2 regions of the Kitasatospora sp. NPDC057692 genome follow, and region 2 is predicted to be linked to the other one. Evidence: riboswitches for the same ligand, from Rfam matches in the RefSeq annotation. Region 2 holds a riboswitch; the other holds the start of a gene.

Region 1 (7,555 bases), on a different contig from region 2:
AGCGGTGAACGAACACACCGACAGACCCCTGATCTTATGAACCGAACCACGGACCGGCTCATCGGGCCCTGTTCGGACAAGCACGGCGTGTGGGGACGGTTCCGCGTACTGGGCGACGGTCACGAGACCTCGGTGGGGGGAATCGCATGGGCGCCAGGGCCCACGCCACGACGGTCCCGCCCGACGACGCGCCGCGCCCGGTGGCCTGGACGTCGAGGTGTGGTCCGACGGCGCCCAGGGCGAGGGCGGCTCCCAGCATGCGGCGGCGGGTCGGTCCGGTACGGCGGGCGATCGGCACGGTGTCCATCGGCATGGTGTCCATGCGCGGAACACTGTCACGCGGGGCGGATGGGCGGCATCGGCCCGCTGGATGACGCTCCGGCACCTCGAACTCGCCCACGGGTTGACCTCCCCGGGCTGACGCGGAGCGGGTGTGCGCGGGGCCGGGGCCGGGGGGCGCGTCGCACTCCCCCCGGCCCCGCCGTCACGCCGGACGGGCCGCCCGCAGCACCAGGCGCTCGGCGTTCTCGTCGTACGGGCGGGCGTCGAACCCGCCGAACACCTCGATCCGCTCGAACCCCGCCTCCTCGGCCATCCGGCGAAGCTCCACCGCGCTGTAGACGAACCACACCAGGGTGGCGCGGGTGACGCGGTCGCCCCGCACCATCACCCAGTCGCTGCGCAGCCGCGCCCAGTCGTCCAGCACCGTGTCGGTCTGGACGACGAGGTCCTCGCCGCGCCGCACCACCTTCGGCGGGGTGACCCGGCGGGCCAGCAGCTCCTTGCCGGCCAGATCGAGGACGAGGGTGCCGCCGGGCGTCAGGCTGTCGTACATGGTGCGCAGCACCCGGGCGTTGTCGGCGGGGTCCTCGAAGTAGCCGAAGGAGGTGAACATGTTGAGCACCACGTCGAACTCGCCCGGCGCCTCGTACGCGCGCGCGTCGGCCCGGACGAACGTCACCTTGGCGCCGGCCCCGTCGGCCAGCTTCCGGGCCCGCTCCAGCATCGGCGGGCTGAGGTCGACGCCGGTCACGGCGTGGCCGCGCCGCGCCAGCGGGACGCTGAACACGCCGGGTCCGCAGCACAGGTCGAGCACCCGGGAGCCGGCCGGGAAGTCCAGCAGCGGGGAGGAGCCGAGCAGTTCCTCGGCCTGGGCGTGGCGTTGCTCGGAGAACAGGAAGTCGTGGAACTCGGTCCAGAAGTCATCGTCCTGGAATCCGCCCGTCCGTGTCATGCGGCCTCAGTGCTCCTTCGTCGTCGTGCGGTTGGGGGTGGGGGTGGGGTGCGGCGGCCCGGGAGCGCAGCGCGAGCAGCAGTGGGGGCAGCATCAGGCACTGGGCGGCGGCCAGCAGCCAGAACAGCCCGGTGTGGCCGCCGCGTTCGGAGAGTCCGTAGAGCTGTCCGCCGAGGACGCCGCTCGCGCAGGCGCCGAGTCCGGCGCCGAGCCGCTGCTGCCCGAAGACCACGGCGTCCGAGCGCGGGCTGCGGGCCAGCGCCTCCAGGTCGTTCTTGAGGAAGAGCACGATGTCGCCCAGGGTGATCAGCGCCCCGCCCGCCAGCAGCGCGGGCCGGGTGCCGGCGGCGAGCACGGCCAGCCCGGCGGCGAGCCCGGTGAAGCCGGCCGCCAGGGCGACGGGGTAGGGCATCCGCCGGATCGTATCGGAGGCGAGTGGCTGCACCACGACGACCAGCGTGAAACAGAGCAGCAGCACCAGGCTGTAGAAGGCGCCCGAGGCCCGCTCGACCGCGTACATCGCCAGGAAGTGCTGGAAGTGGAAGTACAGGTAGAAGGCGAGCGCGTTGGCCGCGAACGGCAGCACCGCGATCCCGGCCAGCAGGCCCCGCCCGGCGCCCGGCCGCTCCGCCCGCTTCGGCGCGGCCCCGGCGGGCAGCGCCGCGTGGCCGGCGGTGACCAGCGTGAACAGCGCCGTGACGGCGAGGAAGAGGTAGCCGGGCGAGGAGAGCACGAACGGCCCGGCGATCAGCGGCCCCAGCGCCATGCCCGCGTTGAGGGCGGCGTTGCCCGCCGACAGGAAGGCCGGCCGGCGCGCGTCGTCGACGCCCCGCACCAGGTACGCCTTGTTGGCGGGCAGGTACAGCGCGGCGCCGCAGCAGGTCAGTACGAGCGCGCCGACCGCCAGCGGCGGCCAGCGCAGCGCGAGCAGCAGGCCGACGAAGCCGGCCGTGCGGACGGTGAGCGCCCACAGCATGGTGCGCCGCAGCCCGATCCGCTCGGCCAGCGCACCGCCCGCGATCCCGCCGGAGAACTGCACCAGGGAGGCGGCCGCCAGGACGACGCCGACCGTGCCGAGGCCCATGCCGAGCCGCTCGTGCAGGAAGACCGACATGAACGGCAGCACCATGAAGCTGCCGAACGGGATCAGGAACGAGCTGAGCAGCAGGAACCGCAGCGGCCCGTCGAGCGTGCCGAGCGCGGCCCGCAGCCCCGTCGGGCCGGCGGTCCGGTCAGCGACCATCGGCCCCGCCGTCCCCGGCCTCTCCCTCGCCCACTCCCCCGTCCTCTCCCCCGGCCGCGGGCGGTGCGACCGGCTCGGTGAGCACCCGCAGGGCGTTGGCGGCGGCGACCGCGTGGTGGGTGGCCAGCTCGGCGGTCTCGCCCTCCGCGTAGACGATGCCCGCGTAGCCGCGGCTGTCGGCCAGGTGCTCGACCACATCGCCCGTCGACCTGACCGGGTACCAGGCGGGCGATCCCGGCAGGTCGGCCAGCCGTTCCAGGCCGGCGACGCCGGTGAACACCCCGGGCGCGGCCGGGTAGCCGAGGACGAAGGCGACGGCGGGGCCGCCGGGTGGTTCGGCGTCCATCAGGGCGGGGCGGCGGCCGAGCGCGGCCTCGACCAGCGCCTCGTACACGTTGACGCCGAGCGCCCGGCACAGGCCCTCGCCGACCAGCGCGCCGCCGATCCGCGGGTTGATCTCGACGAGCTCCGGGCCGTCGGCGGTCAGCACGAACTCCACGTGCGCGAAGCGGTCGGTGTAGCCGACGGCGGCGAGGACGTCGCCCAGCCACCGCTCCAGCGCGGCCCGGCGCGGCTCCGGGAACGCCACCGGGAACGCCGTGATCTCCTCCCGGAAGTACGGCTCGGGGGACATCAGCCGGCTGGAGACGCCCAGCAGCCTGGTCCGGCCGTCCCAGCCGAGCGTCTCGGCGCTGTACACCGGACCGGCGAAGTACGGTTCGGCGAACAGCCGGCCGCGGAACTCCCGCCCGGCGGCCTCGGCGAGGACGGCGTCCAGCTCCGCCGGGTCGCGCACCAGCCAGACGTTCTGGCTGCCGGTGCCCGCGGTGTCCTTGAGGACGGCGGGCAGGCCGGGCTCCTTGAGGAGGGCCTCCGCCGCCTCCGCGCCGGACCCGGTGACCGGTACCGCCCGGCCGCGGGTCAGCCCGGCCTCGTACAGCCGGCGGCGCACCGCCGACTTGTCGCGGGTCAGCCGCAGCACGGCCGGGTCGAGACCGGGCAGGCCGAGCCGTTCGGCGAGTTCGGCGGCGACCAGCGTCCAGGTGTCGGTGGAGCTGATCAGGCCGCGCGGCCGGGGGGAGCGCTCCAGCAGCGCGGTGAGCCCGTCCACGTCGAAGGTGTCGGTCTGCACGACGTCCAGCGCGCCGGCCGGCAGCCGCTCCAACTCGTAGGTGTAGTAGGAGGGGTCGCGGGTGAGCAGGGTCAGCCGCTCGCCGAGCGCGTCGGCGGCCCGCACCAGGTGGCCGAGGCCGAAGGTGAGCGATTCCAGGCAGACGATGCTCATGCCGCCCGCTCCTCGCGCTGCGGCGGGCACGCGGTGCGCCGCCAGGCCATCGTGGACCAGGGCATGGACATCTCCTCGGGGGCGGAGACCTCGACCGGCTTCAGCCCGGCCGGGTCGGGGGCCTCGGTGTGCCGGGCGAAGACGCGCTCGACGTAGCGGTGACCGGTGTCGGCGCCGATCACCAGGTGCAGCCGGTCGGGGTGGCGGCGCGCCTCGTAGGCCGCGGCCAGGTAGCCGGCGCCGGTGGACAGCCCGGCGAAGACGGCGTGGTCGCGCAGCAGGGCGACGGTGCCCGCCATGGCGTGGGTGAAGTCCAGCCAGTGGATGCCGTCGTAGAGGTGGTGGCGGACGTTGTCGAAGACGATGGAGGAGCCGATCCCGGCGATGATCGCCTCCGGGTCGTGGTGCCCCTGGCTGCCGAAGGTGACGCTGCCGAAGGGCTGCACTCCGACCAGCCGCACCGAGGGGTCGGAGGCGCGCAGCCGGGTCGCCACCCCTCCGGTCGAGGCGCCGGAGCCGACGCCGCCGACCACGGTCAGCGCGGCGCCGGGGAAGGCGGCGGTGATCCGGTCGGCGACCTCGTGGTAGCCGAGGTAGTGGACGTCGTCGTGGTACTGCCGCATCCAGTGCCAGTCCGGGTGTTCGGCGAGCAGCTCGCGCACCCGCCGCACCCGCAGCTCCTGGTCCAGCTTGAGGTCGCGGGACGGCACGACCTGCTCCACGGTGGCGCCGAGGATCTCCAGCTGGGCGCGGGTGGTGGCGTCGACGGTGGTGGACGCGACGATGTGGCAGCGCATGCGGTGCCGGTGGCAGGCGAGCGCCAGCGCGTAGGCGTAGATGCCGCTGGAGCTGTCCACCAGGGTCTGCCCCGGGCGGACGGTGCCGCGCTCCAGCAGGTGGCGGACGGCGGCGAGCGCCGAGTAGATCTTCATCGACTCGAACCGGACCAGCACGAGGCCGTCGGTGAGCCGGACGAGATCGGGGACCTTCAGGGCGTCGGCGATGTGGGGGTGGATCACCTGTAGCCTCCTTGGGCGAAGGAACACTGGTGGCCGAGCGAGTGGAAGAACGCGGACAGGTCCGACTTGAGCGCGGCGTCGGGGCGTCCGGGAAGCAGGTAGCCGATCAGGCAGCCGGTGTGGGCGACGAAGATCCCGTCGGCGCCGAACTCCTCGCGGTGGGCGAGCAGCGCGTCGAACGTCGCTTTGGGGAGCACCTGTTGGGAGAGCGCGGCGCTGGCCGTGGCCGTCCGCGCGACGGCGGCCGGGTCGCCCGCGGCGAAGCCCTTCAACAGGTCGGCCAGGCAGCGCCGGTACTCCTCGCCGTGCCGCCGGTAGTGCCCGAGCAGCAGGTCGGTGACGGCGGCGGTGTCCACCGTCCCGGGCTCGGTGATGTACGCGGTGTGGAAGCCGATGCCGGTGCCCAGCCGCCGCACCACCCGGTGCCGGCCGCTCAGGTGCAGGGCGAACTCGTCGAGGAAGACGCTGTCGGCCCGTTCGATCTCGCGCAGCACGGCCAGCACCACCCCGGTGTCGTACGGCAGCGCGAAGATCCGGAACAGGCAGCGCAGCGTCGCCACGATGTCGGCGGTCGAACTCGCCATGCCCACACCGACGGTGAGCTCGGAGTGCACACACCAGCGGCCCGGCGGCAGGGTCAGCCCGAAGCGCTCCAGGAACAGCCGGGCCGCCGTCGCGGCCTTCGCCCCGAGCGGCAGCGGGTCCGGCGGCTCCGTCCCCGGGGTGAAGTGCACCCAGGAGTGGCGGTCGACGGGGAACGACACCACCGCGATGTCGGGGCGGGAACCGGCGCGCAGCGGTCCCTGGTAGAGCTCGCCCAGGGTGCCGTGGCAGACACCGGAGAGCGTGCCGCCCGGCGGCGGGGCGGGCCGGGCCCCTCCGGTGGGGGTCACCATCGCGCCGCCCGGGCCCGCTGGGGGCGGGCCGGTGGGCGCCCGGTGCGGGCGGGCGGGAATCGCGCGGTCACGGACACGTCCTCCTCCTCGTTCCGAGCCCCGCGTCATGACCCGGAGGAGGAGGACACGGCGTGTCGTCGCACGCCGCGCAGCCGTCCGTACCGCCGACCCAGTCCACGAGGTCACCGTGTACAGCCCGCACGTGGGGGTGCGGGCGCAGCGGCAGGTCTTCGGACTCGCGGGCCGGTGCGCCGAGGGATCGGCGCACACCTACCGGCCGTCGCTTCCCGGGCCGGCGCGGAGCCGGGCCCAGTGCTGTTGACGGCTTTCGTTCCCACTCACCGCTGCGGGACAGTCCCGGTTTCCCACCGGGTTCCCTCTTGCGTCGCGCCGCCGAAGTCCGGTCGGTCGGGAGGCGCGAACCGGCTGCGGACATGAGCATACGGGGGCTCGCGCTCCGGTGGCAGGGCGCGTGCCGACGGTTGTCCGAATGCGATCGGTCCGCGGGCCGGGCCGTCGGGGCGCGGCACCGGAAGGGCCTCGGTCCACGAGCCACTCTGGCCGGATACGGGCTCGGCAAGGCTGCGCCCCTCGGCCACACTGGTGCGTCCCACCGCCCGCCGCGCACCGCCACCGGTGTGCCGCCGTTCCGGAAGGTCCACGATGCTGCCTGAGACGACGCCGGGGGACGACGGTCCGGACGCCCCGCCCGCCGCCGGGAGGCGGCCCGCCGAACGCGTCGCCCTCCGCGCCGACCTGCGGGCCGCGCTGCCCGACGCGAGCGCGGCGGTCGGCGTCACCGCGGCGGTGTTCGTGCTGCTGTACGTCCGGATGGACGCGGGCACCTCGGCGACGGTGGCGATCATGCCGTTCATGGACGACGCGCGCACGTACTGGATGTACCTGCTGAGCCAGGCGTTCGGCTGGTCGGGGCTGCTGTGGGCCTGGGGGACGGTGGTGCTCGGGCTGCTGCTGTCCGGTCCGCGGCCCGGCCGGCTGCCGGTCGCCCGGCAGACCCTGGAGCGCTGGCACCGCACGACGAGCCTGACCACGACGGCCCTGATGTTCGCGCACGCGCTGCTGTTCGCCGCCGAACTCGTGCGCTACGAGGCCGAGTCGGCGTGGGGCGACCGGCTCTGGTCGGGGTTCGCCGACAGCTTCGTGCCCGGCTGGTACGACTCCGGCACCGGCCGGACCGCCATCCCGCTCGGGCAGGGCGCGCTCTACCTGGCCGTGCCGCTCGGCCTGCTGTTCTACGTGCGGCACCGGATCGGGCCGAACACCTGGCGCCGGCTGCACCGCTTCGTGGTCGTGGTCTACGTGCTGAGCGTCTGGCACACCCTGCTCTACGGGACCAACGTGTGGTTCGGCGAGTGGCCGCGCACGGTCCTGTGGCTGCTGCAAGTCCCGCTCGCCGTCCTGCTGTTGGCCCGGCTGCTGCGACCGGCCCGGCGGGCCGAGCGGCTGGGTGCGCCGGGCCGGGACGGGGCCCGGTCGCTGCCGGGCTGGGCGGTGCGGGCGCTCGGACGGGTGGCGGTGGCGGCCGTGGTGGTCGGCCTGATCGCGGTGGCGGCGTCCGGTCACGACGGCGGGCGGGCGCGTCCGCCGGCACCGCCGGCCTCGAACGGGCAGACCGCCGGCACCGGGTGAGCCGCCGCCCGGGCGGGTGCCGCCGTCCGGACGGGAGGCCGGTCCGGGGCGGGGTCGGCGGGCCCCGCGCCGGTACCGGTGGCACGGCCCCCGGCGACGGCGCGGCAGACGGTGACGGCGGAGAGGGAGCGCCGGCCGCTGCCGGTCGGACCGCAACCGGCCGGGTCGCGGAGGAGCGCAGCTATCGTCAGAACCGCCGAACGGCCCCGCAGCCGAGACCACGGAGGC
Region 2 (7,555 bases):
CGCTCGACGTGGACACCGAGGGAGCGGGCTGCGGTCTCGCCGAAGGCGAAGGCGTCCAGGTCGCGGGCCGAGGAGGCCAGGACCGTGACCCCGATCAGTGCGACTGCGGTCAGGAGGACGGCGGTGGGCCACCGCACGCCGGCGACCGAGCCGAGCGTCCACTCCATGACACCGCGCGCCGCGTTGCGGTCCCCGAGGACCAGTACGGCGAAGGAGGTGTAGGCCCCGCACATCTGGCCCACGGCGATGCCCGCCAGCACGGTCCGGGTGGTCGGCAGCGTCCGGGTGCGGGCGGCGGCCAGGGCCAGCACGACGACGGCGGCGAGCAGGGCGCCGGCGAAGGCCGCCGTCGCCACCGCGGCGGTGCCCACGGCGCCGGACACGCCGACGCCGAGGACGATCACGGTGACGGCGCCGGCGGCGGCCCCGTCCGAGATCCCGAGCAGGAAGGGGTCGGCCAGGTCGTTGCCGGTCAGGGTCTGCAGCACGGCGCCGCAGACCGCGAGGCCGGCGCCGGTGGCAGCCGCTCCCAGCACCCGGGGCAGCCGCAACTGCCAGACGATCTGGTCGTCCAGCAGCGTCACCTGCGGGTCGCCCAGCCCGAGACGGCGCACCACGACCTCGACCACCGTCCGGACCGGCTCGTGCTGCGAGCCCACGGCCAGACCGAGGAGCACGGTGGTCAGGAGCAGGGCCCCGGCGACGGCCAGAGCCCCCGCCGTGCGGCCCGGACCAGCGGGCCGCACGGCGGGGCGCGGTGCGGCGGTCATGAACCCTGGCGCAGTCGGCCCAGTTCCGCCGACACCCGGGCGGCGCCGTCGGCGAGCAGCACACCGGGGGTCGACTCCGAGAACGGCACCACCACGAAGGCCTTGCGCTGCACGGCGGTGAGCCTGCTCAGCACCGGGTCGCCCTGCAGGTAGTCGATCTTGGACTGGGCGGTGTCCCAGTCGGCGTCGGCCAGCACGATGGCGTCCGGGTCCGCGGCGACGACCTTCTCCCAGCTCACGTTCTGCCAGGCGCCGGGGAGGTCCGCGAAGACGTTGCGGGCACCCACGGCGTCGAGCACGAGCTGAGGCCCGCCGTGGCCGGCGCCGACGTACGGCGCCTTGGTGTCCGAGTCGAACCACAGGACCTTCAGGTCCTTGCCCGTTGCCGTCGCCGTGAACCCCGCCAGTTGGTCCTCCTGCTGCCGCTGAATCGCGGCGGCCCGTTCCGGTACGCCGAACACCTTGGCGACGTCGTTCAGTTCGCCCCACATCGCCTGCCACGTGGTCGGCGGTACCTGACTCTTGTCCGAGCAGCCGAATGGGGACAGGTAGGACGCGATGCCCTGGCCACGCAGTTCCTCCCGGGTGCCCGCGACCTTCTCGGAGTACGCGCTGGAGTAGGAGGCGTAGAGGAAGTCGGGACGGGCCGTGAGGAGCTTCTCCTTCGTCGGGTACTCCTTGGAGAGCACCGGGACGGAGTCGTAGGCCGCCTTCCACTTCTCCGGGACGGCGTTGTCGAGATAGGCCGTGCCGGCCATCCGGGACTCCAGGCCGAGGGCCAGGGCCACCTCGGTGGCACCCTGGTTGAGCGTCACCATCCGCTCGGGCGGCGCGCCGACCGTCACGGTGGTCCCGCAGTTGGCCACACCGAGCGGCTCGGCACTTCCGGCCTTCGCGGTGGGCGCGACGGGCGCGGGGGCGCCCGTGCAAGCGCCGAGCGCGCCGGTGAACAGGACGGCCGCGAACGCCCGCCCGGCACGTACCGGACCTGCGGGACGCGCGGAACGTGTGGATCGAAACGGGTACGGCAAAGCGCTGGGCACGTGTTCTCCAAAACCCTCGTGGAACATGTCGCGCCGTGGCCGGTCTCCTGGCTTCCGCATCGACGCACCGCAGCCGACCTTCCCGGGCGGCTCTTCGAGCCGGCCCAGTGGCCCTGACCGCTGGGGAAGCCGGTCAGCGAGGGCCGCGGCACTCCGCGGCAACAGTGGCGAGGGCCGCACCGGACTCAGACCGGTTTCCCGAACACCATGGCGATTGCAAGGTATCAGGCGTGTTCAGGTCGGTGTTGGTCGGCACCTGGGCGGATCGTTGGTACCGGGCGAGTACAGGGCCCACCTCTTCGCACCGTCCGGCCCCTGCAAGCGGGCGGCCCACCGGCCCGGGCCGAGCAGGCGCCATCCGGTGCAGACGACCGGCCGCCACCGGCCGCCGCGGCGTGCCCACACCGCCCGGCAGGTCCGGTCGGACCGTGCGCTGGGGCGGCAGTCCGGCCGACTGCGGACAGAGGACCTGGGCGTCCTTCCAGTCCGTCGCCCAGATCGGAACCGGCGAGGCCAGGGGTCTGAAGCCGGTCCGGAACCCGATGGAGGCCGGCTACCGGGCTGACACCACCCGGAGAAGGTGCGGCGCCGCCGCGTCACCTGCGAACCGGGCCTGATCACCGTGGCGATCAGCCCGGTCCTCCCGGCCCGGTGCCCGCGTGAAGGGGCGCTGGAGCCGAGGTTCCGTCGAGGCCGGACCGTCGGCGGCGCGGGTGATCGTGGCAGGTGTCGCGTTCGACATGGCTCGGCGGTGAACGTTTGTCTACCTACCGTGTGCCCTATGACAACCTCGGACGACGTTCCCCAGGCCATCGCCCCACGGCCCGCCCGCCCACCGCGCGCAGCGCCCGTCGGTGACGGGCCCGCGCTTCCGACGCCCAGCGGCTGGTTCTGCCTCGCCCTTTCCCGCGAACTGCGCCCGGGCGCCGTGCTGACCCGGCGATTCGCGACCGAGGACGTCGTCCTCTACCGCACCCGCCGCGGCGAGGTCCGCGCCACCCGCCCCTACTGCCCTCACATGGGTGCTCACCTCGGCTTCGGCGGCACGGTCGAGGGCGACACGCTGGTCTGCCCGTTCCACCGCTTCGCGTTCGGGGCCGACGGCGCCTGCGTCAGCGACCCTGACGGCGTGCCGCTGCGCACCCGGCTGGAACACCTCCCGGTCCTCGAACGCAACGGCTTCCTCCACGTCTGGCACGGCCACGACGACGCCCCGCCGAGCTGGGAGCTGCCCGCCCTGCCCGGCCCGGAGGTGCGGCCCACGGCGCACTGGGCGGTCGAGGTGGACACCCACCCGCAGGAGGTGATGGAGAACGTCGCCGACTACCGGCACCTCGGCACGCTCCACCGGCTGATGGTGCGCCAGGTGACACCGCCGGCCCCGGAAGGGCCGTACCTGCGGACGAACCTGCGCTCCACCGCGGGCCGGATCCCGGTCTTCGGCGGGCTCTCCTGGGAGAAGTCGACGCTGATGGCGGGGCTCGGGTGGACGCTCACCCAGCTCGAACTGCCGCGCTTCGGCCTGGCCGTCCACCTCTGGGGCCTGCCCACCCCGACCGGCCCCTGGCGCACGGTGCTGCGGGTCGCGGCGGCCTGCGAGGTCACCGACCCGGGCCGGGTACCGGGTCTGGATCTCCCGGCCGCCCGCGCGGCACTGACCAGGGCCGTCGCCCGCTCCACGCTGCGGATGACGGCCAGGGTCATCCTCCAGGACGTCCCGATCTGGAACCACAAGCGCTACGAGCCCCGGCCCCGGCTCGCCGCCGGCGACCAGTCCGTCGGCATCTACCGGCACTGGGCCCGCCAGTTCTACCCGCCCGGCGCGAACTGACCGGCCCAGCAGGCACATTGGCCTGCAGCCGTGCGGTGCCGCAGGACCAGCGCGTTCGCAGGCATCCCGGTCCGCGGCGGCGCCTCTGGGGCGGGCCAGGGGTGGGACCGATCGCCCCCGGCCGGGTGGTCAGGGCTCGGCCGGGTGGGCGGACCGGTCGGGGGCGGTGCCGGGGCGGAGGTGTTCGGGAGGCGGGGTGGTGCCGGCCTGGCTCCAGCCGCCGTCGGCGTAGAGGACGTGGCCGGTGACGTAGCGGGCGGCGTCGGAGGCGAGGAAGAGCAGGGGGCCGAGGACGTCGTCGGGGTCGGCGGCGCGGCCGAGCGGGACCATGCGGCCCCAGGTCGTCGCGTAGTCCGGGTCGTCCCGCAGGGTGCGTTCGACGACGGTGGGACCGGGGGCGACGGCGTTGACCCGGACGCCGTGCGGGGCGAATTCCACGGCGAGCTGGCGGGTGAGCGCGTTGACGGCGGCCTTGCTGGTGCCGTAGGCGGCGAGTTGGGGGATGGCGAGGGCGGCGGTGTTGCTGGAGACGTTGACGATGCTGCCGCGCCGGTGGTCCTTCATCCGCCGGTAGGCCTCGATGCAACTGAAGAAGGTGGCACGGACGTTGACGGCGAAGACGGAGTCCCACTCGGCGGTTCCGACGGCGAGCACGTCGGGGGTCCAGCCGGTGAAGCCGGCGTTGTTGACGACCAGGTCGAGCGGCCCGTCGAGTTCGTCGACGGCGGCGTAGACGGCCTGCAGGCCGGATTCCTCGCGCAGGTCCGCGTGGACGAGCCGGCAGTCGTCGCCGATCTTCTGCTGGAGGCTCGTGGCCTCCGCGGGTGCTTCGAACCAGTGGCCGACGACCTGCCACCCGGCGGCTGCGACGCCGAGGGCGACCGTGCGGCCGATTCCCGTGTTCGCCCCGGTGACCAGAGCGACCTTCCGGCCTTGTCGTGGAATGGTCACATCTCCTCCTTCTGCCGAGATCTGCTGCGATCTTCCTGTCGGGATTCACTTCGGTGAAGTTGTCCGGGATACGGCACCGAGGGTATCGCCATCCCTGCGGTGGGGGAGTTATCCTGCGGCGCGCAGTGCGTGTTTGAGTCTTTCCCGGGGGTGGCATGGAGATTCTTCTGCAGGTTCTGATCGGTTCCGTTCCTGCTGTGATTGGTTTTCTTGCGGCGAGATTCATGCCCCGCGCGCAGCTGCTGCTGCGCTACGGCTTCCTGCGGAGGCTGCTCGCACCGTACAACCGGGTCCAGATCGTCACCTCCAGCGTGGAGGTGGCCGAGTTCAGCTTCGACAACGACGGTCAGCAGCACACCCACACCAACCCGAAGAACGTCCTGTTCCTGCCGTTGGCCGAGGGGCGGGCCATCGGACAACTGATCGACCTGCTCCGGAAGGCGAACCACAAGGTGGTCATTGAACTGGTGGCCCCGGGGTCCCAGGACCCCCGGGTGCCGACGTTCTCGATCGGCGGGCCGAGCGTCAATCGGTATTCCGCCGGTGTGCTCGGCGCGGGATTCCCGGAATTCGGCATCGAGTACCCGGAGGCCAGGCGGGCCCGCTGGGCCGGCATGACCTTCGAGACGAGGCTCTCCGCAGCCGGTGAACTGATCCAGGACCACGGCTTTCTCTTCGTCACCAGGACGTCACAGCAGGCACCCTGTTTCGTGCTCTGCGGAATTCTCGCATTCGGGACGGCGATGGCCGTCGACGCCCTGAGCGAGGCCAGGCCGAAATCGCATCTGGCCGGTCTGATCAGGTCCGGGGACAAGGGATTCGTCGCGGTGGAGGGGAGGGTGACCGGGCTCGACATGAGGGACGTCAGGGTCGAGGTCTGCCGCAATCTGTCGACTTCCTGAAGCGGCGATGCGCGGCTGGGTCCGGTCATCGGGTCCAGATCGCCGAGGAGCACGGGTTCCCGGGGCCGATGCGGGGCGGCCGGACGTCCCGGAAGCCCTGGGCGCGGATCGCGGCGACGAGGTCCGGGCCGTGCTCCCGGCGCCAGCCGTCCTGCCAGAGGTGCAGTTCGATGGCCACCGACCGTACCTGTGGCGGGAGCCGGCGGAGATCGGGGAGCAGCTCGTACTCGCCTCCCTCGATGTCGATCTTCAGCAGGGTCGGCCGGTACTCGTCGAGGACCTCGCCGAGCGGCACGGCCGGCACCACCACGGACCGGCGGCGCGGGTGGGCGACCAGTGAATGCAGGCCGTGGTTGCGCCCGTTGTGCGTCCAGAGCCGTCGCGGTCCGGCGGTGGCGGCGATCGCCTCGGGCCGCAGCACGGCGCGGTCGCCGAACCGGTCGGTGTTGAGACGGAGCAGCCGGTGGTTCTGCGCCTCGGGTTCGAAGGCGATCGCGCGGGAGATCCCGGCGGTCAGGAAGCGGTGGGTGACGGTTCCGATGTTGGCGCCCACATCGAGGAGGACGTCGGACGGCCGGGGGTCCATCGCCAGGTACTGCCGGCTCTCCACCCAGATGCGCTGGTCGTAGCTCCGGGGCCGCAGATGGAGTCCGTCGGAGTTGACGGCGGGTGAGGTGCGGTCGCTGACGGATTCCGTCGTCATGGATTCGGTCGAGTCCCTCCGCGGTCGCGGTCGCATCCCTGTGCGGGGGATTATGTCACCGCCCCGACTCCCTTGCCAGAGCGCTAAGTTGGATCAACTTATGCCCTGGAGAGGCAAGTCGGAACATGTCGTCCGGGCCTTCGGATCGCTCCTGGACGGGCCGGATGAGGTTCCGGTGTTCGGCGATCCGTCCTCTTCGGGATCGAGGACGTCGACGACGGGCCCGAGGCGGGTCGCCCGGGCGCGCGGACGCCGTGCGCACGGGCGATGCGTGGGTCCGGGCAGGTGTCGGGACGCGGCGCAGCCGGGACAGGTGAACAGCGTTCCCTGTCGGGGATCAGTATCCGGTAGGAAGAAGTCGCCAATCGCCACATTCGGTCCGAATTGAACATTGGCTGTGGTGATGGCAGACCGCCTGAGAGCATTTCAGGGACTTGGCCGCTCCCGGTACCGGGAGCGTGCAAGTCGCCTGCCGCCGTGGTCCGGGGCCCGCTGCCGTGGTCCGGGCCGCGGCGGCGGGCGGGGCGGGCACGGCCCGGCGGCGGTGCTGCCGCTGGTGACGGCCCCGCCTCTGTGCGACCGCGCCGCTGTCGGTTCTCCGGGGCCTGCCGGTTCCCGCCGATGTGGCGCGGACCGGAAGGAGAGGGCAATGTCGTCTTCCCGCGTTCGTCGCAGAACCCGGTCTCCGCTTCCGATGCGCCGCTCCCGGCGCCGTTCGCTGATCGCCGTGCTGTGCTCCGCCGTCCTGGTGCTCTTCGGCGTGGTCACGCTGGCCGCCGCGCCCGCCCAGGCGAGTGCCGGGGGCCGGATGGCCTACGTCACCAACCTGCGCGGCAATTCGGTCTCGGTCATCGACACCGCCACCAACACGGTGACCGCCACCATTCCCGTGGGCCGATTCCCGGAAGGGGTGGCCGAGTCCCCCGACGCCTCCCGGGTCTACGTCGCCAACAACGGGAGCAACAACGTCTCGGTGATCGACACCGCCACCAACACGGTCGTCGCGACCATCCCGGTCGGCGTGATCCCGGGTCCGGTGGCGGTCTCGCCGGACGGCTCCCTGGTCTACGTGGGCAACAACATCGCCACGGGCGTCGGCGGGATCACCGTGATCGACGCCGCCACCAGCACCGTCGTCGCCGGCTTCGCCACCGGCAGCCAGCCCTTCAGCATCGCCTTCGCCCCCGACGGCGCCAAGGCCTTCGTGGCCAACTTCGTCGGCAGCTCGGTCTCGGTCGTCGACACCGCCACCAGCACCGTCATCGCGACCGTCCAGAACCCCGGCGCCGCCACGCCCGCCGCGGTGGCCGTCACCCCGGACGGCGCCCACGCCTACGCGGGCAACTTCAACAGCA

What was found. Region 2 has a riboswitch for cobalamin ahead of ACFVFS_RS18905 (ABC transporter substrate-binding protein). Riboswitches for the same ligand answer to the same signal wherever they lie in the genome.
Region 1: it holds a riboswitch for cobalamin, as region 2 does, so the genes downstream of both, ACFVFS_RS23625 (hypothetical protein) here and ACFVFS_RS18905 (ABC transporter substrate-binding protein) in region 2, are expected to answer to the same signal.

Annotation. Positions count from the first base shown of each region.
Region 1 is NZ_JBHVIV010000044.1:25,578-33,132, reverse strand. It holds gene ACFVFS_RS23645 (class I SAM-dependent methyltransferase) at 485-1,234, opposite strand; gene ACFVFS_RS23640 (MFS transporter) at 1,203-2,477, opposite strand; gene ACFVFS_RS23635 (ATP-grasp domain-containing protein) at 2,467-3,762, opposite strand; gene ACFVFS_RS23630 (cysteine synthase family protein) at 3,759-4,781, opposite strand; gene ACFVFS_RS23625 (hypothetical protein) at 4,778-5,677, opposite strand; cobalamin riboswitch at 5,902-6,059, opposite strand; gene ACFVFS_RS23620 (ferric reductase-like transmembrane domain-containing protein) at 6,341-7,327, shown strand.
Region 2 is NZ_JBHVIV010000030.1:41,228-48,782, forward strand. It holds gene ACFVFS_RS18900 (FecCD family ABC transporter permease) at 1-770, opposite strand, end outside; gene ACFVFS_RS18905 (ABC transporter substrate-binding protein) at 767-1,636, opposite strand; cobalamin riboswitch at 1,833-2,038, opposite strand; gene ACFVFS_RS18910 (Rieske 2Fe-2S domain-containing protein) at 2,595-3,644, shown strand; gene ACFVFS_RS18915 (SDR family NAD(P)-dependent oxidoreductase) at 3,774-4,595, opposite strand; gene ACFVFS_RS18920 (hypothetical protein) at 4,751-5,497, shown strand; gene ACFVFS_RS18925 (FkbM family methyltransferase) at 5,523-6,200, opposite strand; gene ACFVFS_RS18930 (IPT/TIG domain-containing protein) at 6,895-7,555, shown strand, end outside.